Regions from separate parts of the Lactiplantibacillus koreensis genome, predicted to be linked through region 2. Evidence: predicted binding sites of a transcription regulator. Region 2 holds the regulator's gene; each other region holds the start of a gene.

Region 1 (8,181 bases), 180 kb from region 2:
ACTAAGAAAATCAACACGTTCAAACTAGTGACCATAATAATATTAATGCCATGATATCCCATGGCCCGCATAATAAAATACGGAATCATATAGTAAAACAATAGTTGAAAGAACGTAATCAGCGAAATTTCCACTAACATTCGCCAATCCTTAGTCATGCGGACACTTTCTTCATAAAACGAATCAATTTTTTCACTGATTGTTGTTTGTAACCGGGTAAAACGGTCGCCATGCATGAACCAGCCAACCGGAATTAAAACAATCTTGACCGCTTTTTTAGTGAAATTATACCAATACATCACTAATAACAAGCCAACAATCACAGCAAAATGAATCAAAAAGCCTAATAACACGTACAACGATAAGTAGCTTAACTTTTCAGCTAGATAATGAAAACCGACCAACATTGCAACTAAGAAATTCAATACGACCATCGCTTGAAACACCACGAACTTCATTAACGCCACGGAACTTGCGCGCCCCGCATCAATGCCGGATTGGGCCATCACAAAAATTTGAGCCGGCTGGCCCCCGGATGAAAACGGCGTAATCCCATTAAACAACTGTTCTGCTAAAGGAACCCGCAATGCACTCTTAAAAGAATAATGCCGGTACCGATGACGAACAAACTTCTGCACCACGACTGCTTCTAAGCCATAGTAGAGCCCCACACAACCTAGTGCCACCAATAGCCACCACCAGTTTAACTGGGTGATGTCGGCCATTAAATGGCTGAGTTGGACATTACGTAGTGAATACCACGAAATGCCGACCCCGATTAAAATCATGGCTAGTAAAGACCACACATTTTTTCTAGTCATGGCTACCCCTCTTTTGCCTGCTGTAAGTAAAAATCATGCCAGATTTTAGCTAACCGCTGTTCAGAATAATCCGCCGACGCTAAGACAGCCTTATCATGTAGAAATTGTAAGCCGGCCGGATTCTGACGTAGTTGTGAAATCTGCTGCTGCATCTCATCGACATCCGCCGCAGCTTGATAATAACCGTCAATAATCGCCCGGTATAAGTCTAAGTCCCGTAATAAGACGGGCGTCCCGCAGCTAAACGCTTCTAACACTGACATGGGAAATAGTTCATTATACGATGGCAAGAGGAATAAATCCGCCATGTTATAATAATCGACTAATTTTTCTCGATCGACAATACCCGGAAACGACAAGTTGGCCGGTGGATTATCGACTACTTTTTTTAATTCTTGATAGCCATCCGTAATCCGCCCGAACGAAAAACCCCCGGCCCAGACAAATTGAATATCTGGATTTTGACGCGCTAACTTAATAAAATCCGGTACCCCTTTGCGGTCTTGAATTTGACCAGTTCCCAAAATCATAAATTTATTTTGGTCATACCCATAGGCTTGGCGCAACTTGACTTGTTTTGGTTGTGCCATTTCATAGAACTCACGTTTACTAACAAAGTTTGGAATATAGGTCACATCAGCCCGCTTAATATCGTAGGCTTCCAGCTTCGGAATAAACGTCGGATTAACGACAACGATATGATCCATGCGCTTATAAAACGAAATCAAATAACGGTTAAAAATCGCTTGCAGTGGCTTGGGCAACTTTAAGCTCCCCGTTAACGTTTCCGGTAAAAAATGGACATAACCAATTTTACGTCCCCGGTTGGGCATAAATGTCGACAAATAAAACATCGGATTAACCGTATGATAATGTGAAATCGTCGAACGACCGTAACGATTAACTTTGAGATTGAATTCGGTCTGCCAATGAGTCTGCAATAACCGCATCAATTCTTGGTACGCACTCCCGACCCCTTGACCTTTAACTGAGTCAGCTTTCGAAAACATCGTAATGTTTAGCATAATTCGTCCCCTTAGTCACTGATATCGGCTGACTTCCCTGCTGATTCTGAATAGGTCAACTGAACATCTTGATAGTAATTAATTACTTGTTTGCCAAAATACTCGGCTGAAATCTGGTAAAGCTTTTTTTGGCGTGGTTTTGGATCATCAAATGCATGTGGATGCTGTAAATATCGGACCACATCTCGAACTAACGCCGACTCACTAGTAAACGTCGTCCCTAATGAAGGGTCATCCAACAGTTGATCCGTATATGGACTACTCGTAACTACCATTTTAAGTCCCGCTGCCATCGCTTCAATATAGGTTAACCCCTGTGACTCCGAATTTGAAGCCGCCACAAATAAGTCGGCCATTTGATAATAATTATAAACTTCATCATTATCAATCTCACCGGTGAACTGCACATGCTCGCTCAGATTGGTAGCTTTAACTTGGTTTTCCAACGTTTCACGTGCTGGGCCATCACCCACAATAACTAATTGTGCCGCTGGCACTTGCTCTAATACTGCTGGCAAGGCTGCAATAACTTCATGGATATTCTTCTCATAGGCTAACCGACTTAACGATAATAGTACCGGTGTTGTGGCGGCATAGCCTAATTTTTGCCGATAATCAGCGGTTGGCGCTTGTTCATATTGATTAATATCAATACCCGTTGGAATAATCCGACTCGGTGTTTTAACGCCATATTTTTTTAAGGTATTGGCGACCCGTTGACTGGGCGCCACAATGCCATTTAAATGGTAACAATAAGCCCGCGTCGCCTCTTTAACATGGTAAGGCTTCAATAGTTTGCCATTAGCGATATAGTGTAAATAGTCCTCATACATCGTATGGTAGGTATGGACGCATGGCACCTTTAATTGTTTCGCGACAAACTTACCAATCATGCCCATCGAAAATTCAGTTTGCGTATGCACAATATCTAAGCCTAAGTCTTTCGCAACTTGGTAGGCTTTGAACAACCCACGAACAGCAATCCGTCGATCCGTAAAGGACACGAACGGAATACTCGTAAACCGAAAAATATTGCGTTCATAGATATTTTTATCAACATGGGGATCCGTGGTCGTAAAGATATACACTTGATGACCAGCCCGCTCAAGTTGATTGCGCAGCACCTTGATCGACGTTGCTACCCCACTAACTTGTGGATAGTATGTATCTGTAAATATCCCGATATTCACGTAGATTCTCCCTTTATTTCCGAGAACTAATTGAAGCTGCCAATTAGTCTTCGTTGCTTCAATCAGGCATTAAGTCCATTTGATTGAGCATTCTCGATCACTTTTGATAATTAATTATAACAATTATATTGGTTCAGTATCAGAGTTGCAAATAATCTTAAGATAAATTAAGAGTTCCCTGTGGATTCCAGCACTGGATGCCCTATTTTTATGTAAAAAAAAGATGGATCATGATGATCCACCCGTTTAAAGAAGCGCTTATTTATTAAAAACGTTCTTTTCAACTAATGCTTTAACTTCTTCATTGGTCACACATTCGTTAACGGCTTTGTCAGCTAATTTAGCCATTTCAGTCGTATCAATGCGTTTCATCAATGAGCGTGTCTTCAGCACTGAAGTTGAACTCATTGAGAATTCATCCAAACCTAAGCCCATTAATAATGGTACCGCGATTTGGTCTCCAGCAACTTCACCACACATCCCAGCAATCCGACCATTGGCATGGGCCGCGTCAATAACATGCTTGATTAACCGTAACAACGATGGGTTGTATGGTTGATACAAGTATGAGACGTGTTCATTACCACGATCAGCAGCAAATGAATATTGGATTAAGTCGTTGGTCCCAATACTAAAGAAATCAACTTCTTTAGCAAATTGGTCAGCAAGAATAGCAGCAGCAGGAATTTCAATCATGATACCAAGCTTGATATCATCAGCAACTGGCGTCCCGGCAGCGACTAATTTCGCCTTTTCATCCTCAAAGATGGCTTTAGCTTGACGGAATTCATCTAGGGTCGCAATCATTGGGAACATAATCCGTAATTGACCATAGTGTGAAGCCCGTAGCAATGCCCGCAGTTGCGTCCGGAAAATATCGTCACGATCAAGTGAAATCCGAATCGCCCGATACCCCAAGAATGGGTTCATTTCGTCTGGAAGTGGCAAGTAAGGTAAATGCTTGTCGCCCCCGATATCCATGGTCCGCACAATCACTGGCTTGCCTTGCATGCCTTCGACAACCTTTTTGTAGGCTTCGAATTGCGTATCTTCATCAGGTAGTTCCGCACTGTTCATGTACAAGAATTCTGATCGGAATAAACCAACTGCTTCAGAACCGGCTTCCAAGACACCATCCATATCGTCAGGCGTCCCAATGTTTGAAGCTAATTCAAAATGCTTACCGTCTTTTGAAACGGTCGCTTCATTCTTAAGCTTTTCCCATTCAACCTTTTGGGCAGCGAAATCTTTGGCTTTTTGTTGATAGTCACTGATTTCAGCATCGGTTGGGGCTACTAAAGCTTCCCCGTTAATCCCATCAAGGATAATCGTCGTCCCCGCTTTAATTTCAGTTGTAGCAGATTCAGAACCAACTACCGCTGGAATTTCAAGCGTCCGTGACATAATCGCAGAGTGACTTGTCCGACCACCAATATCGGTGATGAACCCTTTGACGAACTTACGATCAAGTTGCGCCGTGTCACTAGGCGTTAAATCATGGGCAATTACGACGACTTCAGAATCGATTAAGGCAGGACTTGGTAGGGTGACCCCTAACAAGTGACTCATAACGCGCTTAGTCACATCGCGAATATCGCCAGCTCGTTCTTGCATATATGCGTTGTCCGTCATTGCTTCAAACATGCCGATGAAAGTATCAGTAACTTCCTTCAAAGCTTCTTCAGCATTGACTTTATCATCCTTAATCTTACCTTCAATTTGACTTAACATTTCAGGGTCAGATAAAATTGTGATATGAGCTTCAAAAACTTCTGCTTCTTCGGCACCTAAACTCTGAGTTGCTTTGTCTTTAATGACTTTTAGCTCAGCTTTAGAGGCATCAAAAGCATCATGTAACCGTTGGATTTCGGCATCAATGTCGGAAACCGTCGTTTTTTCGAATGACAAATCTGGATCAACTAGCATATAGGCCTTAGCAATTGCAATCCCATCACTGGCAGCAATTCCTTTTAGTACCTTTTCAGCCATTATTCAGATAAGCCTTCTTTCTTCATCGTATCAGTTAAAGCTGCAATTGCGTCAGCTTCGTCAGCACCTTCAGCAGAAATCGTAACATCTGCATCTTTACCAACACCGAGTGACATTACACCCATGATAGACTTCAAGTTAACTGACTTGTCTTGGTATTGCAACGTAACTTCTGAGTTGAACTTACTTGCTGATTGTACCAATAAAGTAGCTGGACGTGCGTGGATACCTGTATCTGCGATTACGTGAAATTCTTTCTTTTCCATAGTTATTCGATCTCCTTCAAAGATGTAAAATTTAAATTGGTTCTGAGTCAAACCGAGTTGCCGCCAACACATTTGCTCAAGAGCCCTTAGTATTGATGATAGCAATTATCCAATTGAAATACAAGCCCTTTCATTCATTCAATTGCGATTAATTGGTAGCCTTACCATCCTTGTCAAAGTGGTAAACAATATGGCCGTCTAATTCCGCCATACCAATGATTCGTTTGCGATACTCATAACCCATATAGGCATCATGAAACGCCATAAAGTCGTCCGGATCAACGCTAAAATTTTCTCGTTTTCCCGTCCGCAAGTCTTCCATTAACTGTTCAAAATCTGGTGCCACTAAGTTACCCCCTTCTACAAGCCCGATTGCCGGGATCAATTTATCTGACTTAGACCAGTCTAACACGGGCTTTTGCCATGCAAAACTAACACTTTGTACTATAATATAATTAGTTTGCCAGTACAACGGCTGGTCTAATCAGAAGTTTAATATACAACTGATTTCTGTGAATGACAAGCCTTTTGACTAGAACCAAAAAAGACTTCAGAAATAATTAAATTGATTGGCTCAGTAACTCGATTAGTATTACGAAACCTGGTTGCAAGCCTGTCTTGCTCGTCAAGACTTTTGAGTTGCATCACGGTTAAAAATCATTATACTAATAGTCAAAGGTCAGCAAAGGTCAAACAGCTTTTGAACCTTTAATTAAATTGAACCTAAATTTAGTTATATTTCTGATATGAAAGGTGTGACAGCAAAATGCTTTGTGACAACTGCCATAAGAACGAAGCGACGATTCATTTATATACGAACGTCAACGGTCAGCGGCGACAAATTAATCTTTGTCAGAATTGCTATCAACTACTAAAGAATCAGGAACAGCATCCAAATAACGGAGTTGGAGGTACTGATATGGCACAAGATCCATTTGGTTTTGGCGGTCTTGACGACATTTTCCGCGCAATGCAAGGCGGTGGCGTCACCCCCGATGATACGACGAGTCGGCAACAACCGACGCAACCTGCTGGGCCAACTAATGGTGGTAACCGACGTGGTAACAATAACGGCGGCGGCCTCTTAGGGCAATATGGCTACAACTTGACGGAACAAGCCAAGCAAGGCAAAGTCGATCCAGTCATCGGTCGGGATAACGAAATCAACCGCGTCATCGAGATTTTGAACCGGCGGACGAAGAATAACCCGGTCTTAATCGGTGAAGCTGGGGTTGGTAAGACGGCGGTCGTCGAAGGCCTCGCACAGAAGATCGTTTCGGGACAAGTTCCCCAAAAACTATTAAATAAAGAAATTATTCGGTTGGACGTGGCATCACTTGTTCAAGGCACCGGTATCCGGGGTCAATTTGAACAACGGATGCAACAACTCATGAAAGAAGTTCAGGATAATCCGAATATCGTGCTTTTCATTGATGAAATCCACGAAATTATGGGTGCCGGTAACGCTGAAGGCGGCATGGACGCGGGTAACGTGTTGAAGCCGGCATTAGCCCGGGGTGACTTCCAATTAGTTGGGGCCACAACCTTAAACGAATACCGCGATATCGAAAAAGATGCCGCCCTCGCCCGGCGGTTCCAACCAGTAACGGTTGATGAACCTAGCGTCGACGAATCCATCAAGATTTTACAAGGGATTCAAAAGAAATATGAAGACTATCATCACGTCACCTATAACGCTGATGCGATTGTCGCAGCGGTCAAGCTATCAAACCGGTATATTCAGGATCGTTTCTTACCGGATAAGGCGATTGACTTGCTTGATGAAGCTGGCTCACGCAAGAACTTAACCTTGAAGACGGTTGATCCTCAAACCATTCAAGAAAAGATCGATGCCGCTGAAAAGCAAAAGCAAGATGCTTTGAAAAAGGAAGATTATGAAAAAGCAGCCTACTATCGTGACCAAGTAGCCAAGTTAGAAAAGGCCAAACCAGACGACAATGCTAAAGCTGACAGTGCCGATGCAGCAGTGGTCACCGTGGCTGATATGCAACAAATCGTTGAAGAAAAGACCGATATTCCAGTTGGCGAATTACAAGCAAAGGAACAGGCTCAAATGAAGACCTTAGCGGCTGATTTGGAAGCCAACGTGATTGGACAAAATCCAGCAGTTGAAGCCGTTTCCCGGGCCATTCGGCGTAATCGAATCGGCTTGAACGGTACTGGTCGGCCAATTGGCTCCTTCATGTTTGTCGGCCCTACTGGGGTTGGTAAGACTGAATTAGCCAAACAACTCGCTAATGAACTCTTTGGTTCAGCGGATGCAATGATTCGCTTTGACATGAGTGAGTATATGGAACCCCATTCAGTGGCTAAGCTGATTGGGTCACCACCTGGCTATGTTGGCTATGAAGAAGCCGGTCAATTGACAGAACAAGTTCGGCGTCATCCGTATAGCTTGATTTTATTAGATGAAATTGAAAAAGCCCATCCGGATGTCATGCACATGTTCTTACAAATCTTAGATGATGGCCGCTTGACCGACTCACAAGGTCGCACGGTCAGCTTCAAGGATACGATTATCATTATGACGTCAAACGCTGGGACTGGCGATGCTGAAGCTAATGTTGGTTTCGGTGCCGCTGCTCAGGGCAAGACGCATGATATTATTGACCGCTTAACCCAATACTTCAAGCCAGAATTCTTAAACCGGTTTGATGATATTATCCAATTCAATGCCCTTTCCAAGGAAAACTTGATGAAGATTGTGGCCTTGATGATTGATGATGTCAACGGCATGCTTGCCAACCAAGACTTGCATGTCCATGTCACTGAACCAGTGCAAGAAAAATTAGTCGATCTTGGCTACAACCCACAAATGGGTGCTCGGCCATTACGGCGCGTTATTCAAGAACAGATTGAAGATCGGATT
Region 2 (8,181 bases):
TCATTTCACGTTTGCGAATATCGGCAGCTTGTTCAAAGTCTTGATCTTCAATTGCAGCTTCTTTAGCTTGCCGTAGTTTCGTCAACTTATCTTGATTTTTAGATAACTTAGTTGGTTGATCCATTTGGTCAATCCGAACTTTGGCGGCAGCTTCGTCCATTAAATCAATCGCCTTATCCGGTAAGAAACGATCGCTAATGTAGCGATTAGAAAGCTTGACTGCTTGTTCCACTGCCTCATCGGTAATCATGACATGATGATGATCTTCATAGCGTGGCCGCAAACCACTTAAAATCTCAACGGCTTCTGCTGGGGTTGGTTCATTAACCATTACGGTAGCAAAACGTCGTTCTAAGGCTGCATCTGATTCGATATATTTTTGATATTCATTTAAAGTCGTAGCCCCAATGGTTTGAAGTTCACCACGGGCTAAAGCAGGTTTTAAGATGTTAGAAGCATCAATCGCCCCTTCAGCACCCCCGGCCCCAATTAAGGTATGCAATTCATCGATAAATAAAATAACATGCCCATCATTGTAAATTTCGTCGATAACTTTTTTCAAGCGATCTTCAAATTCACCACGATACTTGGTACCCGCTACTAATGAGCCCATATCAAGCATCATAAGACGTTTATCAGCCATATCACTCGGCACATCACCCGCCACAATCTTTTGCGCCAGGCCCTCAGCAATCGCTGTTTTACCAACCCCAGGTTCACCAATTAGAACGGGGTTATTTTTTGTCCGTCGTGACAAGATTTGAATGACCCGTTTGACCTCTTTGGAACGGCCAACGACAGGATCCATTTCCTGTTCACTCGCCAATTGGGTTAAGTCACGGGCTAAGGAATCCAAGGTTGGTGTCCCTTCTGTGGATTTTGCATTCCGAGTTTGCGCATTAGCTTTACGCTTACCCATGGCATCACTGACACCAAGCTTACGCAAGACCACTTTGCGAGTCTGACCTAAATCAAGATTTAGGTTCATTAAAATTCGCGAGGACAAGATACTTTCATCAGAGAGCATCGCTAATAATAGATGTTCCGTGCCAATCTTGTTAGCGCCAAGCCGCTTTGCTTCATCACCAGCAACTGATAAAATCTCTTTAGCTTTCGGCGAATACGGTAAATAGGTGTCTTTACCAACATTGCTTAACGTCCCATAGCCAGTAAACCGCTCAATTTCTTCACGGATATCATCCTCTGTCACGGAATATTGTTGTAAGACCTTGTTAGCAATCCCATTTTTCTCGATGGCCAACGCTAATAATAGATGTTCCGTACCAACTGCTTGATGTTTAAAATACTTAGCCTGCTCTTGCGCTAAGACTAAGACACTTTTGGCACTCGGGGTAAATAGGTTATCCATTGCGATTCCTCGCTTTCTTTAACTTTCATAACGTAAATGATTTAAAATACCAATAATAATTCGCGCCCGTAAGCTATTTTCTAAATCATGATCGTCCACCTTTAAGGTATTCCGATCAGTAGCGACTAGAATTAATTGGGCTTCGCGACGATTTAACACGTCGTCTTCATAAAGACTTTGGACGACCGCGTAGGCGTCACGTTGTGTGATGGAATCCCCAATCACTTGAATCAGGGTGTCCAAAACGTCTGCATCATCGACTAAATTAACCTTTTCAATGCGAATATACCCACCACCACCACGTTTACTTTCAACTAAGTAACCGTTTTGAATGGTAAAACGGGTCTTGATCACATAATTAATCTGGGAGGGAACCACGTTAAACAGATCCGCAATTTCTGACCGTCGAATTTCAACATGCGCCGCGTCCGCCAAAATACTTTTTAAATATTTTTCAATGATATCGGAGATATTTTGACTTTGCATTTGCTTCACCCTTTACATTATCTTTGACTAATATTGACTTTCATTATACGAGGATAATATGAAATTGCAAAGAATTTTACCTAAAGCGCGGCCGCATCGGTTCCCTACGGTTGTTACAGCATAGCACGCCCATCAGTCGCTTTCAATTGATTCGACTGCCAGTTGGTATAGTTGACAGCAAAAAAGGATGAGCACAAAGTCTCATCCTTTTAGGAAACACCAGCTCACTATAATTGATGCCTAATTGACTGGTTATTTACGGTTAATCTAATCGGGAAAACAGGATTTGAACCTGCGACCCCTACGTCCCGAACGTAGTGCTCTACCAAGCTGAGCTACTTCCCGTTAAAAAGTTTAAATAAAAAGCCCTAGTTAAATTAACTAAGACTGTTTTAATCGATCGGGAAAACAGGATTCGAACCTGCGACCCCCTGGTCCCAAACCAGGTGCTCTACCAAGCTGAGCTATTTCCCGATAACTAATGCACCCAGTAGGAGTCGAACCTACAACCTTCTGATTCGTAGTCAGACACTCTATCCAATTGCGCTATGGGTGCAAATTAAAATGCCGAGGACCGGGATCGAACCGGTACGGTTATCACTAACCGCAGGATTTTAAGTCCTGTGCGTCTGCCAATTCCGCCACCCCGGCAAATTAAAAGCGGAAGACGGGATTCGAACCCGCGACCCCCACCATGGCAAGGTGATGTTCTACCACTGAACTACTTCCGCAAAATAAGTATTAAATTGTAAAATGCCGACTAGAGGATTCGAACCTCCGACCTCCTCATTACTAGTGAGATGCTCTGCCAACTGAGCTAAGTCGGCATATGCGGGTGAAGGGACTCGAACCCCCACGTCGTAAGACACTAGAACCTAAATCTAGCGCGTCTGCCAGTTCCGCCACACCCGCATGAAATTAATCATGCCTTGTTGTCGGTACAAGCAGTGCTTACCGGTACGCCATGACAACTATTTAACTTTATCATTCGGTTGAATAATTGTCAACATATTTTTAAATTTAATGGATAAATATACTTTTTAACGCATATTTTTCCGACAAGAAATATTATAGCACTCGAGATAAATCATGGGAACCCCTAATTTTAAAAAAAGTAATTTCCATCGGGTTCAGCTGCCCTAATCACTGCGTCAATCACACTTATACCAGCATTTGATGGCATACAAAAAGACCGCAAAAATTGCGATCTTTTCAGTAGCTTTTATCTCTAAGCACCTTAATACGGTCTCAACGCAACTTAAGCTCGTGCTGTAATCTGCGTCTTACCATGCATATATGGCACTAGTACATCTGGAATAGTGATTGAGCCATCCGCATTTTGATAATTTTCCATGATGGCTGCAACGGTGCGGCCAACTGCTAAGCCACTCCCATTCAACGTATGAACAAATTGGAGCTTACCATCGTCATCACGATATTGAATGTGCGCCCGTCGTGCTTGGAAATCGGTGCAATTAGAACAGCTTGAAATTTCACGATATTTGCTTTGTTCTGGGAACCAGACTTCCAAATCATGCGTCATGGCAGCCGTAAAGCTCATGTCACCCGTCGTTAACGTGATGACATGGTAAGGCAATCCCAATTTTTTCAATAACGATTCCGCATTATTGGTTAGCTTTTCCAATTCATCCCATGAGTCTTCTGGTTTAGTGAATTTCACCATTTCAACTTTATTAAATTGATGTAATCGTATTAACCCCTTCGTGTCACGGCCAGCACTCCCCGCTTCTTCTCGAAAAGCCGGTGATAGTGCGGTGAAGTAAACTGGTAACTTCTCACTTGGAATAATCTCATCGCGATAATAGTTCACTAATGGCACTTCAGCCGTGGGAATAAGGCTTAAATCTTGAGTCTTAATCCGGAAAGCATCATCTTTAAACTTAGGAAATTGTCCCGTTCCATACATGGATTCATCCGTCACCATGTAAGGGGGTAAGATTTCGGTGTAGCCTTCAGCTTCATGCTGATCCAAGAAAAAGTTATAAACAGCCCGTTCAAGTTTGGCACCATCGCCAACATAATATAAGAAGCGACTCCCGGAAACTTTGGCGCCCCGTTCAAAATCTAAGATCCCCAGCGCTTCACCTAATTCCCAATGAGCTTTGGGTTCAAAATCAAATTGACGGGGCGTCCCAATTCGCCGTAATTCGACTGCATCGTCTTCATCTAAACTAATTGGGACATCTGGATGGGGCATATTAGGTAAGTGTGCCGCTAAATCTTGCACCTTAGCCGCAGCTTGCCGTCGGTCTTCATCTAACGCCTTAATTTCAGCGCTCACTTTTTGCATTTCAGCGATTGGCGCACTGGCATCCGCTTTTTGCCGCTTCAACTGTGAGATTTCACCGGAAACTTGATTTCGCGTGGACTTCAATTGTTCACTCTTCAAAATCAAAGCTCGTCGATCAGCGTCAGCCTGAATCAAATCATCAATCTGACTAGCTGCGACCCCGCGGTGCCCAAGCTGTTCCTTAACAAAATCTGGTTGTTGTCGAATCATTTTTACATCTAACATGTTAAAATCCTCCTTGAAAATAATGATAAAAAAACAGTCTTCGCATCCCTAAATTGGGACGAAAAGACTGTTATTCGCGGTACCACCCAAGTTCAGGATGATGCACTCATCCTGCCCTCAATCGGATAACGGCTTAGCCGTGCAGTATTACCTGCCCACTTTGTCGCGTCGGAGTTTCGACTACCGGTTCACACCAACCACCGGTTCTCTGACTGTCTACTTTAAACGCGCCGTGTTTAATATACTGCTATCACTATAAGACATTCCCCACTAAAAGGCAACTGGCTTAGCTTAAGGCCTTCACCCGGTCGTCAATCATTGTTAACACCGTCTGGCGAGCAACAGGATCAGCCACAAAGTCCAATTCGTCCCCGTCAATTTGCATTTTGGGGCTCCGATCGTAATCGGCATACCACTTAGCATAACGAGCATTTAGCGTTTCGTAGTAGTGGTATAAGTCTGGATCTTGATCAATCTGTTCGTAAGAGCGGCCCCGCATTTGGATTCGTTTCAACATCGTTTCAAACGAAATATTGATATGAATCAATAAATCAGGACTTTTTTGATGCTCAGCTTCCGGCAATTCCTGCATCATGTTATCTAATAAAGAATCGTAAATATCAACTTCCGTACTCGTCGCCCGGCCTAAGTCACCGTTTAAATGGAATAACAACGAATCTTCAAAAATTGATCGATCTAAGACATCTAAATCGTTTGTAAAAGCCGACTTGATACTGCCTAATCGTTTATTTAAAAAATAGATTTGGAGTAAAAATGCGTACTTCTTAGGATTCTTATAAAATAATGGCAAAATAGTATTGTCATCGACGGATTCGTAAAACGCAGTTGAATCAAAATGATCCGCAACTAGGTGCGTTAAACTCGTCTTCCCGGCACCAATTGTTCCTGACATTACAAGCATGGGGTTCTCTCCTTTATTCACGTCCGTTTTTAATTAGCTTTCAAAGCAACACTACATATTGTACGCACACCCATGTCAAAATGCAATATCTAGTCAAAAATTACTTGGTCGCACTTTCACGCGCCTGCAATAAAGTCACATATTGTTCCAAGGTTAAGTGATGCTTAACTATAAAGGCCGCACTCGCTTTACCAACATAACGGAAATGCCAGGACTCATAGTCAATGCCCGTCGATTTTTCGCCCGTCTTAGGGAAACGAAGAATCAACCCATAATCGACCGCGTGGTTAATCAACCATTTTTGTCCCGCTGCTTTATCTGATGATGATAACAGTTGGCTACCGTTGGCATTAAACCATTTGGTATTTATAATATCCGCAGCTAATCCGGTCTGATGTTCACTTCCACGTGGTACCGCAACGTATTCTTGGGTCAACTTCAACGCTTGCTTAGCGGTCTTGCCTTGTGACTCATACGTCTTGATCGAGTCATTCCAAACCTGCTTTTGATAAGCCACAGAACGATACCCAGACACAATTGTTGCTGGGTAACCTGCTTTTTTGGCACCATTTAAAAAGGCTGTCATTGGTTTAACGACCGACTGCCGGACGGGAATGCCATTAATTGACCCTTTGGTAAAGGTCAATTCATCATACTTATGCCACTTATTGACCAAAAACAAGTCACTATCAGTCGACTTAACGCCCTTAGGTAACGCCTGAATCAACTTTTGCCGCTTGGTTAAGGTCTTCGTGGTACTTTGACTGGTTGCCGAACTTTTTTGCTTCGTGCCGGTGGCCGAACAGCCACTTAGGATTCCCACTATTGAAACGACTACTAAACTTTTCAAAACACTTTCTCTCAACATATTCACTCGCTGCCTTTCTAATTTAGATTAGCACACTTAACCGGGCACGACCGCATAACATGACTTTTTTGCGATAATTTTAAGTTTTTCTGGTGACACTCGTCCAATTACAAAAAAGGATTGCGACCTCGGTCCCAATCCTAATTCGCTACTTATCTAAATGATGTTTTGATAAATCAACTTGATCCAAAGGAACCATTTTTGTATGATGCCGGATCTTATAATACACAAATAACACGATAAACAACGGAATACTCATGTAAGTAATCCCAATGGCTTGCCAATCCCAAGTGGCAAAGGAATGTAAGTCTTGACCCACAATAACCACTAAACAGAGGAAAAAGGCGAACAATGGCCCGAACGGAAAGAGCTTAGCATGATACCGCAACTCGCTCAGTTGATGGCCCTGCTTAATAAAGGCCCGCCGAAACCGCAAATGTGAGATGGCAATTCCGAGCCAAGCAATGAACCCGGTTAACCCACTGGCCGAAACGAGGAAGATATAAATCCGCCCCCCCGACAAACTAGATAGGAAGGTTAGGAGTCCAACAAACGCTGTCCCGAGTAATGCCATCATCGGAATACCATGGCGATTGGTCCGCCCAAAAGTTTTGGGTGCATAGCCTTGTAACGACAATGAATATAGCATCCGTGTTGACGCATACATCCCAGAATTTGCAGCCGACAGAACCGAAGTTAAAATCACGGCGTTCATCAAACTTGCCGCCGCCGCTAAGCCTGCTCGCTTAAAGACTAAGGTAAAGGGACTAATCGCAATATCACTGGCCGATGAACCCAATAGATCCTTCGACGTATACGGAATAATCGCTGCAATCACGAAAATTGCTAAAATGTAAAACAGTAAGATACGCCAAAAAACTTGTTTAATCGCCGCTGGGATACTTTTTTCTGGAGTTGCGGATTCCCCCGCCGTAATCCCGATTAATTCCGTCCCTTGGAACGAAAAACCAGCAACAACAAACACACTCAGAATCGTCGGAATCCCACCGACAAATGGCGCTTTCTTGACAGTAAAGTTACTCAACCCAGTTGCATGACCGCCCATAATGCCAAGAATCGTTAATACACCAACAACCAAGAACACCAATACGGTAATCACTTTAATCAAGGATAACCAATATTCAGTCTCGCCAAACGAACGAACCGATAACGCATTGATGATGAAAATCAAGACTAATGCGATGAGACTGAAAATCCAACCGGGTACGTTAGGTAACCAAAATCGCATAACGATGGCTGCGGTACTAATATCCACCGCTAACGTAATAGCCCAATTAAACCAATAGTTCCAACCCATGGCAAAACCTAGTGCTGGATCGACAAATTTGGTGGCATAAGTGGAAAATGACCCCGATACGGGTAAATAAGTCGCCATTTCGCCCAAACTGGTCATTAGGAAGTAAACCATAATGCCAATCCCAACGTATGCGAGTAACGCGCCGCCAGGCCCAGCAGTTGAAATTGCGGACCCCGAGGCTACAAACAACCCCGTTCCAATACTGCCTCCTAACGCAATCATTGATAAATGACGCGTCTTTAAATCACGATGGACCTCGTGATGTTGTTCTTCTGCCATGCGGCAACCTCCAAAAATCTGATTTATATCTAAAAGTGTTCACACCGATTCAGTTTTTTCAAGACCAAAAATAAAAAAGTCCTTTCGCAAAGTGCGCAAAAAGACTTTAAATCAGATGGCCTGTTAATGCTGATTTCATCGTCGATAGCGCCCCGCAACTTAAACTTAAGTTGCGACAGTCCTTGATTTATTCAACCAAGGCCCAACGGTCCAACTGGTAACAGTCAGAACCATTTCGGCGATTGCCCCTTTCACTGATTATCACTAGCGGTTACCCGCCTCCAATCAGCTACTCTTGTTAATCGCGTCCTCTTCTTTCGATATACTCAATCATTATACAAAACCCAGTTAGGTTTGACAACTCTGTTAGCGTGTTACAGTTTAATAAAATTGATCTGGTAAC
Region 3 (8,181 bases), 160 kb from region 2:
GCATTATCGATTAAGGTTGTGGTAACTGTATTAGGTAGTGTCACTGTGAGGGTTAACGTAAAAGTTGGTGCTAATAATGGTTGCGACCGAATCAGGTCATGATTGTGGCGGATAAACCCAATTTTTAATAACTGCTCCAGTTGACCACGTTGATCTTTAAAAATAGCTTGGCTCATATCATCCATGATTTGATAGCCTCCTAAAAATAACTGTTATCTATTAGTTTAACCCTGATTAAGTTTAATTAGCAGTGCTGGTATTAAATAAATCACTTGACAAAAGTAAGTAAGACTCTCTATACTAAAGCCATCTTATGAAATCGGAGAGACGTTACGATGCAAATGCAAAAACAAGTCATGTTAATGAACTGCTGTCCATGTTGTGAAACTAACAACATGGCTATTTGCGTCGAATTACAAGCGTCTCTACTGCATCAAAACTAACGGCATTGAGCTCAAAACGTTATTTTTGAAACGCCTGCTTGGAATCTGACGAGATTCCTAGCAGGCGTTTTTTTGTTACCGATTCGAGGGTAGATCCACCAAAAAAGTAAAATAAAAGGGGCGAGAGTATTGAAGAAGCGATCAGTGTTAGCAGTTATTTTTAGTGTCATGTTAGTAGCGGTGTTAGCGGCTTGTGGTAAGCAAAGTAGTCAAGCGACGACCAGCGGTAAATATGCAACTAACCAAGTTTTAAATCTTTCATATCCAAGTTCGCTCGATTCAATTGATATTTCGACGATGTCTGGTTACGGTAGCACGGGGAATTTATTTGAGAGTCTATATCGCTTAGGTAAGGACGGTAGTGTCACGCCTGGTTTAGCGAGTCAAAGTAAAGTTTCGAAAGATGGCAAGACCTATACATTCACGATTCGTAATGCTAAGTGGAGTGATGGGTCAGCGATTACGGCGCAAGACTTTGTATACTCGTGGCGGCGTACTGTCACGCCAGCGACTAAGTCTCAGTATGCGTATTTATTTTCAGGGATTAAAAATGCGGATGCAATTGTCGCTGGGAAAAAGCCGGCCAGCACGTTGGGCGTCAAGGCAAGTGGCAAGCATACGTTTATCGTAACGTTAGATAAGCCAATCACTTATTTTAAGAAATTAATGACTTATCCATTATTTGGCCCGATTAGCGAAGCTGCCGTAAAGAAATGGGGTAGTAAGTACGCCACGAAGGCACAATATATGTTATACAGTGGGCCCTTTAAGTTAACCGGCTGGACCGGGACCAATAATAAATGGACTTATGTTAAAAATAATCAATATTGGGATAAAAAAGTCGTTCATTTAAACAAGATTAATTATAGTGTGAATGAAAGTTCGACGACTACTTTAAACTTGTTCCAAGAAAACAAACTGGACTTAACCCAGTTATCAAGTGAACAAGTGAAAAACATGAAATCTAATAAGGCTTACACCACATACCCCTATTCAATCACAGCCTTCTTGGTCTATAATTTCCAAGATAGTAATGCCACGATTAAAAAGGCTTTGAGCAATCAAAAGATTCGCCAAGCTATTTCGTTATCAATTAATCGGGAACAACTTGTTAAAAATGTCATTGGGGATGCGTCCAAGACGGCTAAGACGTTTGTGCCACAAAACCTAGCCAAAGATCCTAAAAATGGTCAAGATTTTGCCAGTGAATCGACCGTTAAAAATTCAACGTCATATAATCCAAAACTAGCAAAAAAGCTTTGGCAACAAGGATTAAAAGAGGTTGGCATTAAGCAGTTAACGATTAGCATGTTAACGTCAAATGATGAACCTAATAAACCAATCTCACAATATTTCAAAGGTCAATTGGAGAAGACTTTACCAGGGTTAACAATTAATCTATCAAATCTTCCGGCTAAGGTGGCGTCATCTCGGGCACAACAAGGTGATTTTGATGTTTATCTGAGTGGTTGGGGTGCTGATTTCAATGACCCAATCTCGCATTTACAAATTATGACGAGTGGGAGTGGTTATAATTATGGTAAATATAACAGCAGCACCTATAACGCATTGATTAAGAAAGCCCAAAATCAAGATGCTAATAATGCCGAGGCCCGCTGGCAAGATATGTTGCAAGCAGAAAAGGTGATTATGCAAGATCAAGGGATTACGCCGATTTATCAGACGGTTTATTCCTACTTACAAAATCCTAAAGCCAAGGGCATCATCCACAATACAGCTGGAACGCAGTGGAATTACAAGTATGCTTATATGGAAAAATAAATTGAATTGAAAAAACAGTAAGGCGGCAACCTGAGTGTTAAAGGGTGTCGCCTTTTTGTGAGCACAAAAAATGAGCTAACTGTGTTGTTAGCTCACTTTAAAGGGTTATTTTAGTTTGTTGTTTTCCATAATATCATCGATCAAACCATAATCTTTGGCTTCTTGAGCTGTTAAGTAGTTATCACGTTCGGTATCATGATTCAACTTTTCAACTGGTTGATCAGAATTGCTTGCTAAAATTTCGTTGATCTTTTTACGCGTCTTCAAAATTTCTTCAGCAACGATTTCAATTTCAGTTTGTTGTCCTTGAGCACCACCAGAAGGTTGATGAATCAAGATTTCTGAGTTAGGTAAAGCGAAACGCTTGCCCTTAGTCCCAGAAGAAGCGAGGACACTGGCCATGGAAGCTGCCATCCCCATAACAATGGTTTGGACATCAGACTTGATGAAGTTCATCGTGTCATAGATGGCTAAGCCGGCGGTGACAACCCCACCTGGTGAATTGATATAAAGATAAATGTCTTTGTCGGAATCTTGCGCATCTAAGAAGAGTAATTGCGCAATAATCGCATTGGCCATATTGTCTTCAATAGGACCAGATAACATAATAATACGGTCTTTTAAAAGTCGTGAGTAAATGTCATAAGCACGTTCGCCACGTGATGACTGTTCGATAACTGTCGGAACTGGATACATACTTGTTAGCCTCCTAAAGTTTCAATCTGATAAATTAGCTCATTGCTAATATAAATGTAGTTTACCGCTAAGGTCAGTAAAGGTCAAAAGAAAAACCTCAAAAACAAAATTCCGTTTTTTTAGGTTCCGTGGTATACTTAGGATTCTATCATATACGGCTTGAGATTGGGGAAATCCCAATCTCTTTTTTATGTCCAAATATCCTGACTGACTAGCAACAGGGGTACCGCCTAGGTTGTTTAGTATGGTATGATGAAAGCGGTGTAAGTTCTATTTTTGCTTGATTTGGGTATAAAAAAAGCTGAGATACAATCTCAGCTAAGTGATGCGCCCGGAGGGAATCGAACCCCCATTTCAAGAACCGGAATCTTACGTGCGATCCATTACACTACGGGCGCCTGAACAACATGTTATAGTTTAGCGGATTATGGCTGAAAACACAAGCGATATTTATAAAAAATATTTGGGAGGCATTATTTATGGCATTAGGACCAGGTTTTCGCCAACAACAACGGCAAACCCAAAAGTTGGCCATGACGCAGCGATTGCAACAATCAATTCAAATGTTGCAATTTAACGTTGAAGAATTACGTGATTTTTTAACCCAAAAAGCGCTTGAAAATCCATTAATTGATGTTGATACTAATTGGAATGCCAATCATGCCAGTTTGAGTACAGCTAAGACTGTCACGACCCATGATGATTTTATTGAGCGGGTTTCGACATCTAACCAACATTCTCTGTTTGAATACTTATTAGATCAGATTCATTTAACCATGCGAGATACTAAGTTACGCAAAATCGTGCTGTACTTGATCGAATACGTGGATGTTAATGGGTATTTAAAAGTGGCTGATGAACAAGTGTTAGCCGCAATGCAAGCGACGCCGATTGAATTACTAGATGCAATCACCTTGCTACAACAACTCGATCCACCAGGGGTTGGGGCCCGAAACTTGCAACAAGCGCTGATGTTACAAACTGAAAATGATGATAGTGCACCTAATTTAGCGTACATTATTTTAGAAGAAAGCTTTGATGCGCTGGTTAATCGTAATTGGGCCCAGTTAGCCAAAAAATACGCGGTTGAGTTAGCCGATATTTCAAGTGTTTATGACTATATACGGACGTTAAGCCCAACACCTGGGGCGGCAGTCGGACAAGAAACAACGGGATATATTTTTCCAGACCTAATTGTGACCCAACCAACAGTGGGGCAATTGGCGTTGAAGACTGCATCGATGGCGCAACCAATTGTCAAATTTCAGAGTCGGTATTATCAACAGATGAGTCAACATGATGATCAAGAAGTTACGGAGTATCTGAAAGAGAAAAAATCTGAGTATGATTGGATTGCAAGTAGCTTGCAGCAACGTGAGGCAACTATTTTTCGCGTAGGAACCGCGATTATTGAACGACAGTCGGCTTTCTTCCTTGAAAAAACCAAAAGTTTAAAACCGTTATTATTGCGTGATGTGGCGCAACAGTTACAAGTACATGAATCGACAATTAGTCGGAGTATCAATGGTAAATATGTGCAAACTGATTTTGGTATGTTTGAACTTAAGCGTTTCTTTACTCAGGCGGTCAGCAAACGTCCCGCGAATGGCGAACTCGTCTCGGCTGATAACGTGCAACACCGGATTGTGGCTTTAGTTAAGCAGGAAGATAAAGAAAAACCGCTTTCAGACCAAAAAATAGTTCAGATTCTTAAGTCGGAAAATGTCGAACTTTCACGGCGTACAGTTGCCAAATATCGGGAAAATCTTAACATTCCAGCTTCGTCTAAGCGAAAACAATATTTAAAAACCGAACAGTAACGAAAACAACCATTTTGAGCAGTCGGTTATCGGCTGTGGTGGGTTCTCATTTGCAACCATTACATGAACCTGTTATAATTCAAGTTGTGGTTAAGAGAGGTATGCAACATCGATTTCATTGTAAATTATCGTTGTGTGCTTTGTTTTTTTAAGTCTTTGGGTCGTTATTCGACATAGCTGGACTAAATCCGTCCCACTAGAGAGCAGGTTGGATGCCATGCATTCAGATATTCAATGGATTGAGGCAATTGCCCCAGACATGGTTGAAATGCTAAGTCATCGGTACTTGGTATTAAGAACCATTAATTGGATGGCCCCAGTTGGACGTCGGCTATTGGCTCAAACTTTAGAAGTCAGTGAACGGACGTTACGGACCGAAACGGATACGTTACGGAAGTTAGATTTAATTGTGACTGATAAGGCGGGCATGCAGTTGACGCAACCGGGAAAAGATGTTTTACTCGGGTTAAGCCAATTCATGGATGAGTTAATGGGAATTCGACAGAAAGAACGACAGTTAGCGCAACGCTTCAATTTAAAACGTTGTATTATTGTCTCTGGCGACTCCGACCGACAGTTAAAGGTTATCGGGACCATGGGCGAAGAAGTTAACCAACTATTACAGCGGTTATTGCCAGAAGGGAATAACATTATTGCTGTAATGGGTGGTCATACCATGGAGCATGTGGCAAATCATTTATCTAGCAAGCTTGCTAGCAAACGTGACTTGTTATTTGTTCCGGCGCGTGGTGGGGTTGGTGAATCGGTTGCGATTCAAGCAAATACCATTGCGTCCCAAATGGCACAACACACCGGTGGTAAATTTCGGTCGTTGTTTGTGCCCGAACAGGTCAGTGAACGAACCTATGAACCACTCCTCAAAGAACCAAGTATTCAAGAGGTGTTGGGGATTATTCGCCAAGCTAACGTGGTGATTCACAGTGTGGGTGATGCGGTTTCAATGGCGCATCGCCGGGACATGTCTGAGGATCAGATTAAAGTATTACGTGGCCGCCATGCGGTCGGGGAAGCCTTTGGTTATTTCTTTGATAAAGACGGCAACGTTGTTTATCGAATTCCACGTATTGGTTTGCAAATCGGAGAACTGGCCAATATGGAGATTATACTCGCAGTTGCGGGCGGTGCTTCTAAAGCGACCGCAATTGAGGCGTATATGAAGATCGCACCTAAAAAGACGTGTTTAATCACGGATGAAGGTGCAGCAAACTTGATTTTAAAAAAGTAATCTTCTATATTGAAGTTGCTTTTTAAAATAAAAAATATTTTTATTTCCACAAGGAGGAAATTCTAGTATGTCTGTAAAAATTGGTATTAATGGTTTCGGACGTATCGGTCGTTTAGCATTCCGTCGTATCTTAGAACTTGGTGCAAAATCAAGTGATATCGAAGTTGTTGCTATTAACGATTTAACTTCACCTGCATTGTTGGCTCATCTTTTGAAGTATGACTCAACTCATGGTACTTTGGACGCTGAAGTTTCAGCAACCGACGATTCAATCGTGGTTAACGGTAAGACTTACCGTGTTTATGCTGAACCTAAAGCACAAAATATTCCTTGGGTAAAGAACGACGGCGTTGACTTCGTTCTCGAATGTACTGGTTTCTACACATCAAAGGCTAAGTCACAAGCTCACTTGGACGCTGGTGCAAAGCGTGTCTTGATTTCTGCTCCTGCTGGTAGCGATTTGAAGACCATCGTTTACAATGTTAACGATGACATCTTAAACTCAGATGACCGCATTGTTTCTGCTGGTTCATGTACGACTAACTGTCTTGCACCACTTGCCTTCTTCGAAAACGAAGAATTCGGCATCAAAGTTGGTACGATGACTACTATCCATGCTTACACATCAACTCAAATGTTACTTGATGGTCCTGTACGTGGTGGTAACTTCCGTGCTGCTCGTGCTGCTGGTGTGAACACTATTCCTCATTCAACTGGTGCTGCTAAAGCTCTTGGCTTAGTAATCCCAGAATTGAAGGGTAAGTTACAAGGCCATGCACAACGTGTTGGTGTTGTTGACGGTTCATTAACTGAATTAGTTGCTATCTTAGACAAGAACGTTACTGCTGACGAAGTTAATGCAGCAATCAAGAAGCATACTGAAGGTAACGAATCATTCGGTTACAACGAAGACGAAATTGTTTCTTCTGACGTAATTGGTACTACTTTTGGTTCAATCTTCGATCCTACCCAAACTGAAGTTACTTCTGATGGTGAAAGCCAATTAGTTAAGACTGTTGCTTGGTACGATAACGAATATGGCTTCACTTGCCAAATGGTACGTACTTTATTGAAGTTCGCTACTCTCTAATATAAATTAGTTTGTCAGAACTTTAAAACCGCATAGGTTTTGAGACGGCGGGGGGAGGCAATCTCCTTCTGCCGTCTTTTTTTATTCAAACCCACGAATTCTAGGAGGATTTTAACTTGGCTAAATTAATCGTTTCAGATTTAGATGTTAAAGATAAAAAAGTTTTAATTCGTGTCGACTTTAATGTGCCAATTAAAGACGGCAAAATTGGTGACGACAACCGGATCGTCGCTGCTTTACCAACGATCAAATATGTTAGCGAACATGATGGTAAAGCTATCTTGTTCTCTCACTTAGGTCGGATCAAGAGTGAAGACGACAAGAAAGGCCTCAGTTTACGTCCAGTTGCTGAACGTCTTTCAAACTTGTTAAACAAACCTGTTACCTTCGTACCTGTTACTGAAGGCGAACAACTTGAAACTGCTATTAACAACATGAATGATGGGGATGTTTTAGTTGTTGAAAACACCCGTTTTGAAGATGTTGTTAACGGTGAACAAGTTAAACGTGAATCAGGTAATGACCCTGAATTAGGCAAGTACTGGGCATCATTAGGTGACGTTTACGTCAACGATGCTTTCGGGACTGCTCATCGGGCCCATGCTTCTAACGTTGGGATTGCTTCAAACATGGATCAAGCTGCTGCTGGGTTCTTGATGGAAAAAGAAATCAAGTTCTTAGGTAACGCTGTTGATAATCCAAAGCACCCATTCGTTGCTATCTTAGGTGGTGCTAAGGTTTCTGATAAGATCGGTGTGATTGATCACTTGCTTGCTAAAGCTGATAAAATCATCATCGGTGGTGGGATGACTTATACCTTCTATGCTGCTAAAGGCATGGGTATTGGGAATTCACTTGTTGAAAAAGACAAAATTGACTTAGCTAAGTCAATCATCGAAAAAGCTGGCGACAAGTTAGTCTTACCTAGCGACTCAGTAGTTGCTGAAAAGTTTGACAACGATGTCCCTAGTAAAGTCGTTGAAGGGTCAATTCCTGATGGTTACATGGCTTTAGACATCGGTCCTAAATCAGTTGAAGAATTTAAAGCTGTTTTAAGCGATGCTAAGACGGTTGTTTGGAACGGACCAATGGGTGTCTTCGAAA
Region 4 (8,181 bases), 600 kb from region 2:
GCAAGAATTTGGGTTGGATAAAGGTGACTTGCGTCAACAATTACGATCATTAGTTGGGCAGCAAACCGTTCATCGGCAACCGACGACTCGGCCAGAGCAAGTGCCACCGCCGCAGACGCCACCACCACTATCAATAACGGGAGTACCGGCTGCTGCGGGACCACTTAGTCGCACAGAACGGGCGGAACGACTACTTTTATATCGGTTACTGCACGATCATGATGTGTGGTTACGGGTTATGGCCATAGCGGGGTTTAACTTTATTCATGACCAATATCAACAAATTCTCGTGTATGCGGAGGCTTATTTTAAGACCCATTCGCAATTTGAGTTAGCTAACTTTACTGATTTTATGGCGGATTCGGCATTACAACCGGTTCTAACCGGACTAGAGTTTATGGATGTGGCCGAGGAGACGTCTACTGAAGAAGTGGCAGACCTTGTGAATGTCATCATGAACCAGCAACCGGTGGCCGAAAAAATCACAGGTAAAAAGGCAGAACTCATGGCAGCTAAGCAAATCGGTAACCACGATTTAGTTCAGCAACTAACGCTCGAATTAATTACATTATATCGGCAACAACAGCAAGTCAAACAAGCTGACAATTTATAGGAGGCTACTACTTTATGGCGAAAGCAAAAGCAACAAAAACCACGACGGCTGAGTACAACAAGACGGTTAAGGCTTTAATTAAAGAATATAAGAAAACGGGCAGCATCAAGTATGATGAATTATCAGACAAGATTGCTGCGCCATATAAATTAGATGCTAGTGGTATTGATAAATTATTGCAAAAAGTTGAAGACGCTGGGATCAGTGTCGTTGACGAAAAAGGTGAACCCGATGTTCGGGCCGTTAAGAGTGTTAAAAAAGTTAGCAAGAAAGAATTAAGTAGCGCCGGATCTTCTTCGGGGATTAAAATTAATGATCCCGTGCGGATGTATCTAAAAGAAATTGGCCGGGTTGATTTGTTGACAGCTGATGAAGAAGTGGCGTTAGCTTTACGGATTGAACAAGGTGATGAATCGGCTAAACAAGAATTAGCTGAAGCTAACTTGCGGTTGGTCGTTTCAATTGCGAAGCGTTATGTTGGTCGGGGCATGCAATTCTTGGATTTAATTCAAGAAGGTAATATGGGCTTGATGAAGGCGGTTGAAAAGTTTGATTATCGCAAAGGATTCAAATTTTCAACCTATGCCACTTGGTGGATTCGCCAAGCGATTACGCGGGCCATTGCGGACCAAGCGCGGACCATTCGGATTCCCGTTCATATGGTTGAAACGATTAACAAGTTAATCCGAATTCAACGACAATTATTACAAGATTTGGGCCGGGAACCAACCCCTGAAGAAATTGGGGCTGAAATGGATATGCCAACGGAAAAAGTTCGCGAAATCTTGAAGATTGCGCAAGAACCAGTTTCCTTGGAAACGCCAATTGGTGAAGAGGACGATTCCCATTTAGGTGACTTCATTGAAGACCAAGATGCGACTTCACCTGCCGACGCTGCTGCGTATGAATTATTAAAAGAACAATTAGAAGGGGTCTTAGATACCTTAACTGATCGGGAAGAAAATGTGTTACGATTACGTTTCGGCTTGGATGATGGTCGGACGCGGACTTTAGAAGAAGTGGGGAAAGTTTTCGGGGTTACTCGCGAACGGATTCGCCAAATTGAAGCCAAAGCCTTACGGAAGTTACGCCATCCTTCACGCAGCAAACAATTAAAAGATTTCTTAGAATAAAAACAGCTATTTAAATGGCGCCAAAAGACCCCTGCAATGAGGGGGCTTTTGGCGCCATTTTTAGTTAAGGCTTAATTTAGGTTAAGCGGGCGAAAAATAGCTAATAACGTCTAAACTAGTATAACTAACGGGAAAGGCTTGTTGCTGGCGGAACTGTTCTTGACGTTTGGTAATCCCATTAGTGGCCAAGGATTCAGGGCTTTCAGCCAAGTTGAAGTTAAAAACACGGAAAGTATCGGGAATGCCCCAGGGAACCGTGATGAGTTGGGGGTCACCTAAAAATTGCGGAAAACTATTATAAATGGCGGCTAAAAAATTCATCGCTAAGGGTTCTAATAACCGATGTAGCTTTTCATATTGGGTCCGGGCCACTAAATTACCGACTTGCAAGTAGCGTTCAAGTTCAGCATCGGTCGGCTCATCACTTAATTGCATGCCGGCGGGTTCAAACCAAGCCTGTTGTTCAGGATGAGCCTTTAATAGTGCCAATAGCTGTTGCTTTGTATGCGTCACGATTTCGACAGGTTGCAACTCATCTAAGCGTGTGGCGATACCATCTCCATCCAATTGGTCGTCAAAGGCATCATTCATGGTGAATGTAAACAGTGAACCGGTCTGGCGATAGGCGCCGGTTAGTGGCAAGTCAACGGTTAGTTGTTGCTCATGGTCGATAAAATGAAGTGTACCGGTGAAGTGTTTGGTCGTTTCGTTAATACTGGTCAGGTCAACGTCCAAATCTAAATCGGGCGTAACTGTGAAAAGCGTTTCCAATTCAATGTCTAATGCCTGAATGATTTTATTCAGGTGACTAAAAGTGATACTTTTGGCGTGACCATTAATTAACTTGGTCAAAGTATGATGCTCAATCCCCGTTAAGCGGGCCAATTCGGCCGGGGTCATTGTTCGATCTTGCAAAATGGTTTCAAGTTGCGATTGAATCATATTGAAGCACTCCTTTTAGTGTGGGTCGATTAGATGGTAATGGTGGCGCTTAGCACCGTGAATTGTCACGATGCTGGTTCACTGACCTCCTCATATCATTAAGCTACGATAACAGTTGGAAATTAATTTTAAAAAACGGTTAATTTAATCCAACAATTTTTAAAGTTCAATCTGAAAAAGCGGGTTAAAGCATGTTAAACTATGATTAGAATACTAAAATGACTTAATAAAAGGGGTTATGTCGGTGGATGCCAAACAATTATCACAACGGTTAGCAACGGTGGGGGCTTTTGTCCCGCTGGGAGCACGGCTAGCCGATATTGGTTCCGATCATGCTTATTTACCAGCTAATTTGGCTTTGAATCAGCGAATTAGCTATGGTATTGCGGGTGAGGTCGTTCGTGGACCATTTGAAAATGCACAACATGAGATTGAAAAATTGCAATTAACGGCCAGGGTTCATGCTCGCCTGGCTGATGGCTTAGCAGCGATTCAACCAGCTGATCGGATTGACGTGGTGACGATTGCTGGTATGGGTGGGCCATTGATTCGGCATATTTTGGATCAAGGGCAAGCCCAATTAGCTGGTGTGCAACGGCTGATTTTACAACCTAATGTTGGTGAAACGACGTTGCGGGCTTGGTTGATGGCACATCAGTTTCAAATCGTGGCTGAACGGATTTTAGCTGAAGATGGTCATACGTATGAAATCATTGTGGCTGAACCGATTAGTCACGCTGTTCAATATACGGCGAAAGAATTGCTAGTGGGGCCGTTTTTGGGGGCTGAAAAGTCACCGGTGTTTAGCGCAAAATGGCAACATGAATTAGCTCGTGCGCAAACTGCTGTGACTCAGATGCAACAAGCAAAAGTGGTGCCAACGGAACAGTTAGCCACGATTAACGCTAAAATAAAATTAATTGAAGGAGTCTTAGCAGATGTTGGCAAGTGATTTAATCACCCGTTTTGAACAATTTGCACCGCTGACCTTAAAATGGGATCGTGATCCTAGTGGGTTACAAATTGGCGATCCTAAGCAACCGGTAAAACGTGTTTTGGTTACCCTGGATGTCCGGCCAGCGGTCGTTGATGAAGCCATTCGGGTCGGTGCCGATATGATTTTTGCGCATCATCCAGTGATGTTTCGGCCAACAGCTAATTTGGATTATCAAGATCCTCAAAAGGCGATGTATGCGAAGATTGCCGCTCATCATATCTTGGTCTATGCAGCGCATACGAATCTAGATAGTGCTGATAATGGGATGAATGACTGGTTAGCGGCGGCGTTAAATTTACAGCATGTGACGGGGTTAGTGCCTGGTCATCGGACGGAATTTGTAAAGTTAACCGTCACGGTCCCGACGGATCAAGTGGAAGCAGTCCAAGAATACTTGACCGCACGTCCCCAAGTTCGTTTGAATCGGTATGCTTTGAATTCTGGTGAACAATTTAGCGTGAATTTACCGCGGCCAGATTTAGCGGCGGCAGTTGCTGGCATCAATCAATTCGTTACGCCAGGAACTTGGGATTATGAAGCCCTCCCGTTATTAACTGGTGGTCAAACGTCGTCGATGGGGCGTATTGGTGATTTAGCCCAGCCGATGACCGTTGCTGAATTTGCGCTTAAGTGTAAGCAGGTCTTTCAATTAGGCGGATTAAGGCTCATTAGTGACCGACCTGATCAATTGATTCAGCGTGTGGCCGTTTTAGGTGGCGATGGTGGTAAATTTTATCAGCAGGCACTACAAAAAGGCGCTCAGGTCTATGTAACGGGTGATGTATATTATCATACTGGCCACGACATGCTGGCTGCGGGCTTATCGGTAGTTGATCCTGGTCACCATATTGAAAGTATTTGTATCCCTAAGTTAACAGCCTTATTTGACCAATGGCGAATTGAAAATAAGTGGTCTTTGGCAGTTGTCCCATCTAAAATTAATACTGACCCCTTTACCTTTATTTAAACCTCGAAAGGAAGATTCATATGACAAAATATCCACAGTTGATTTCTGATTTTTTAACGTTTGTAAAAATTAATAGCCGGTCAGATGAGCAATCTGAAACGGTACCTTCATCACCACGCGAAACGGCATTTCTAAACCAGTTGATGACTAAATTAACCGCTTTAGGGTTAAGTGATGTTCATCAAGACCCACAAAGTGCCTACGTGTTTGCAACGTTGCCAGCAAACAGTACACAACCAATGAAAACATTGGGTTTTATCTCGCATATTGATACAGCCGACTTTAATTCGGAACATGTGAATCCCCAAATCGTCGAAAACTACGATGGTCAATCTGTTATTAAGCTTGGTGAAAGCGGCTATGAACTCGACCCAAAGATTTTTGCTAGCTTGAAAAACTATGCTGGCCAGACGTTAATTACGACGGATGGGACGACTTTGTTGGGGGCTGATGATAAGGCCGGTGTGGCTGAAATTATTAGTGCAGCGGCGTACTTGTTAGCCCATCCAGAGATCAAACATGGCACGATTCGGCTGGGCTTTGGTCCAGATGAAGAAATCGGGACTGGTGCAGATCATTTTAATGTTGCCGATTTTAATGCGGATTATGCTTACACTGTTGATGGTGGGCCTTTAGGTGAGTTGGAATATGAAACGTTTAACGCTGCTCAAGCTGAGGTCCAAATTACAGGCGTTAATGTGCATCCCAGTGAAGCCAAGGGAATTATGGTGAATGCGTTACAATTAGCTGTCGATTTTCAGAAGGCTTTACCTGCACATGACGTGCCAGAAAAAACCAGTGGCCGGGAAGGCTTTTTCCACCTGTTGGCGTTAGATGGAACGGTTGATAATGCGAAAATGACCTATATCATTCGTGATCATGACCGTGCGACTTTTGAAGCCCGTAAAAAGACTTTTCAAGCGGCTGCTGACCAAATCAATGCGCAATATGGGGTTAACCATCTAAAAGTAATGATGAAAGATCAATATTACAATATGCGTGAAGTAATTGAAAAGGATATGACGGTAGTTGACCTCGCTAAACATGCGATGGAGACCCTAGGGATTAAACCAGTTATTTATCCAGTTCGTGGTGGGACTGATGGCTCAAAGATCTCGTTTATGGGCTTACCTACGCCGAACCTGTTTGCCGGTGGTGAGAACATGCATGGCCGTTTCGAATACGTTTCAGAACAAGTTATGGCACAAGCAGTGGACGTTATTTTACAAATTGTGCAAGATAATACCCAGCAAGCTAAATAGTTGGCAAGTGATGCGATTCGTTATATAATTTAATAGTCAATAAAGGTCAAACAATAATTGGTAGCTATTTTAGCTACCTTTTTGCTAACCGAATTTTAGGAGGTTATGATAATTATGAATCCAGAACAACTAACAGAAAGTTTACAACAAGCGTTAGCGCAAGCCCAACAAATTGCGCAAACTCGGCATCATCAAGAAGTCGGCGTACCACATCTATTTAAATTTTTAACGCAACCAGGCGAACTGGTTCGGCAAATTTTCAGTGATGCCGGCGTGGATCTTGATCAGTTACAAACGGAATTAGATCGTGAATTGGATGATATTAGTACGGTCAGTGGTGGCAACGTGCAATATGGTCAAAGTTTCAGTAACAGCTTAGCGACTCTAATGCAGGCAGCTGATGCCAAACGCAAAACCCTCGGTGATGAATTCTTAGCGACTGATGCCGTGGTGCTTGCGTTAATGGATCAAACTAGTGATCAGTTAACTAAGTATTTAACCCAACAAGGGATTACGGCCGGTCAGGTTAAGAATGCGGTGGACCGAATTCGTGGGGGCCAACGGGTGACATCACGTAACCAAGAGGATCAATATCAGGCTTTAGAGAAGTATGGCGTGGATTTAGTTAAAGACGCTCGGAAAGGCAATCAGGACCCAGTTATCGGGCGCGACGAAGAAATTCTGGCTTTGATTCGGATTTTGTCACGGAAAACTAAAAATAACCCGGTTTTAATTGGTGAACCTGGGGTTGGTAAAACGGCGATTGTCGAGGGCTTAGCCCAACGAATTGTCCGCGGCGATGTGCCGGAAAACTTAAAGGATAAAACGCTATTCTCTTTAGATATGGGTGCTTTAATTGCTGGGGCTAAGTATCGTGGTGAGTTTGAAGAACGCCTTAAAGCGGTCCTTAAAGAAATTAAAAAGAGTGATGGGCAGATTATTATGTTCATTGATGAAATCCATAATATTGTGGGTGCCGGCAAAACAGAAGGTAGCATGGATGCGGGGAATTTATTAAAGCCAATGTTAGCCCGAGGTGAACTGCATTTGATTGGTGCCACGACGTTGGATGAGTATCGGCAATATCTTGAAAAGGATAAAGCGCTTGAACGGCGGTTCCAACGGGTCTTAGTTGCGGAGCCATCTGTGGAAGATACGATTAGTATCTTACGCGGACTCAAAGAACGGTTCGAAATCCATCACGGCGTCCGAATTCATGATAATGCCTTAGTAGCCGCAGCCAAGTTATCGGATCGATACATTACCGATCACTTCTTACCGGATAAAGCACTTGATTTGATTGATGAAGCTTCAGCAGAGATTCGAGTTGAAATGAATTCCAACCCCACGGAACTCGATCAGGTTAACCGGCAATTAATGCGATTACAAGTTGAAGCTGCGGCTTTGAAGCAAGAAACGGATGCGGCTTCGGTGCAACGTTTGGGTGAGTTACAACAGGAACTCGCTAGTGCCCAAGAAAAACAACGGGCCTTGGCTGAACGTTGGACAGCTGAAAAGAAAAGCTTACAAACGTTAAGTGCTAAAAAATCAGCTTTAGATCAAGCTAAACATGACCTTGAAAATGCTGAAAGCCAGTACGATTTGGAAGCCGCCGCCCGCCTACAACATGGGACAATTCCGAAGTTGACGGCAGAATTACAACAATTAGAAGCCGATGATCATCATGCAGACTGGCTGGTTGAAGAATCCGTTACGGCTGACCAAGTCGCTAATGTGGTCTCACAAATGACTGGGATTCCGGTGAATAAGTTAGTGGCTGGAGAACGGGAAAAACTGTTGCATTTAGCGGACAACTTACACCAACGGGTTATTGGTCAAGATACCGCCGTAACTGCGGTAGCGGATGCCGTTTTACGTTCGCGCGCGGGATTACAAGATCCTAACCGACCACTGGGGTCATTCATGTTCTTAGGTCCTACCGGGGTTGGTAAGACCGAGTTAGCCAAAGCGTTAGCTGAGAATTTGTTTGATGCTGATGATCATATGGTTCGAATTGACATGAGTGAATATATGGAGAAGGAGTCTGTCTCACGATTAGTGGGTGCGGCACCAGGTTATGTTGGTTATGAAGAAGGTGGCCAATTGACTGAAGCAGTACGTCGTAATCCTTATTCAATCGTGTTATTTGATGAAATTGAAAAAGCCCATCCCGATGTCTTTAACATCTTGTTACAAGTATTAGATGACGGGCGTTTGACGGATGGTCAGGGTCGGACGGTTGATTTTAAGAATACGATTTTAATCAT

The links. Region 2 encodes CtsR, which represses protease genes until heat stress. Its sites were predicted from a motif close to TTGGTCAAAAAAGGTCAAANA; they were not measured.
Region 1: a site for CtsR is predicted at 5,967-5,987, ahead of C5Z25_RS11105 (ATP-dependent Clp protease ATP-binding subunit). Genes of this name have one in related genera too.
Region 3: a site for CtsR is predicted at 2,991-3,011, ahead of clpP (ATP-dependent Clp endopeptidase proteolytic subunit ClpP). Genes of this name have one in related genera too.
Region 4: a site for CtsR is predicted at 5,947-5,967, ahead of clpB (ATP-dependent chaperone ClpB). Genes of this name have one in related genera too.

The regions. Positions count from the first base shown of each region.
Region 1 covers NZ_CP027190.1:2,296,510-2,304,690, reverse strand. Annotated here, with positions in the region: gene C5Z25_RS11135 (lysylphosphatidylglycerol synthase transmembrane domain-containing protein) at 1-821, opposite strand, end outside; gene C5Z25_RS11130 (glycosyltransferase family 4 protein) at 824-1,846, opposite strand; gene C5Z25_RS11125 (glycosyltransferase family 4 protein) at 1,858-3,036, opposite strand; gene ptsP (phosphoenolpyruvate--protein phosphotransferase) at 3,295-5,025, opposite strand; gene C5Z25_RS11115 (phosphocarrier protein HPr) at 5,025-5,291, opposite strand; gene C5Z25_RS11110 (protein YkzS) at 5,440-5,637, opposite strand; gene C5Z25_RS11105 (ATP-dependent Clp protease ATP-binding subunit) at 6,058-8,181, shown strand, end outside.
Region 2 covers NZ_CP027190.1:2,118,725-2,126,905, reverse strand. Annotated here, with positions in the region: gene C5Z25_RS10240 (ATP-dependent Clp protease ATP-binding subunit) at 1-1,369, opposite strand, end outside; gene C5Z25_RS10235 (CtsR family transcriptional regulator) at 1,388-1,855, opposite strand; tRNA gene C5Z25_RS10230 (tRNA-Pro) at 2,127-2,200, opposite strand; tRNA gene C5Z25_RS10225 (tRNA-Pro) at 2,256-2,329, opposite strand; tRNA gene C5Z25_RS10220 (tRNA-Arg) at 2,338-2,411, opposite strand; tRNA gene C5Z25_RS10215 (tRNA-Leu) at 2,421-2,506, opposite strand; tRNA gene C5Z25_RS10210 (tRNA-Gly) at 2,515-2,586, opposite strand; tRNA gene C5Z25_RS10205 (tRNA-Thr) at 2,610-2,682, opposite strand; tRNA gene C5Z25_RS10200 (tRNA-Leu) at 2,686-2,767, opposite strand; gene serS (serine--tRNA ligase) at 3,114-4,391, opposite strand; gene C5Z25_RS10190 (deoxynucleoside kinase) at 4,678-5,313, opposite strand; gene C5Z25_RS10185 (M15 family metallopeptidase) at 5,414-6,163, opposite strand; gene C5Z25_RS10180 (amino acid permease) at 6,330-7,778, opposite strand; lysine riboswitch at 7,916-8,100, opposite strand; gene alsS (acetolactate synthase AlsS) at 8,160-8,181, opposite strand, start outside.
Region 3 covers NZ_CP027190.1:1,963,398-1,971,578, forward strand. Annotated here, with positions in the region: gene C5Z25_RS09440 (MmcQ/YjbR family DNA-binding protein) at 1-185, opposite strand, end outside; gene C5Z25_RS09445 (peptide ABC transporter substrate-binding protein) at 573-2,225, shown strand; gene clpP (ATP-dependent Clp endopeptidase proteolytic subunit ClpP) at 2,331-2,921, opposite strand; tRNA gene C5Z25_RS09455 (tRNA-Arg) at 3,248-3,319, opposite strand; gene rpoN (RNA polymerase factor sigma-54) at 3,401-4,741, shown strand; gene C5Z25_RS09465 (sugar-binding transcriptional regulator) at 4,959-5,987, shown strand; gene gap (type I glyceraldehyde-3-phosphate dehydrogenase) at 6,055-7,077, shown strand; gene C5Z25_RS09475 (phosphoglycerate kinase) at 7,194-8,181, shown strand, end outside.
Region 4 covers NZ_CP027190.1:219,492-227,672, reverse strand. Annotated here, with positions in the region: gene dnaG (DNA primase) at 1-613, shown strand, start outside; gene rpoD (RNA polymerase sigma factor RpoD) at 628-1,746, shown strand; gene C5Z25_RS01075 (helix-turn-helix domain-containing protein) at 1,828-2,688, opposite strand; gene C5Z25_RS01070 (tRNA (adenine(22)-N(1))-methyltransferase) at 2,933-3,640, shown strand; gene C5Z25_RS01065 (Nif3-like dinuclear metal center hexameric protein) at 3,627-4,652, shown strand; gene pepT (peptidase T) at 4,673-5,914, shown strand; gene clpB (ATP-dependent chaperone ClpB) at 6,029-8,181, shown strand, end outside.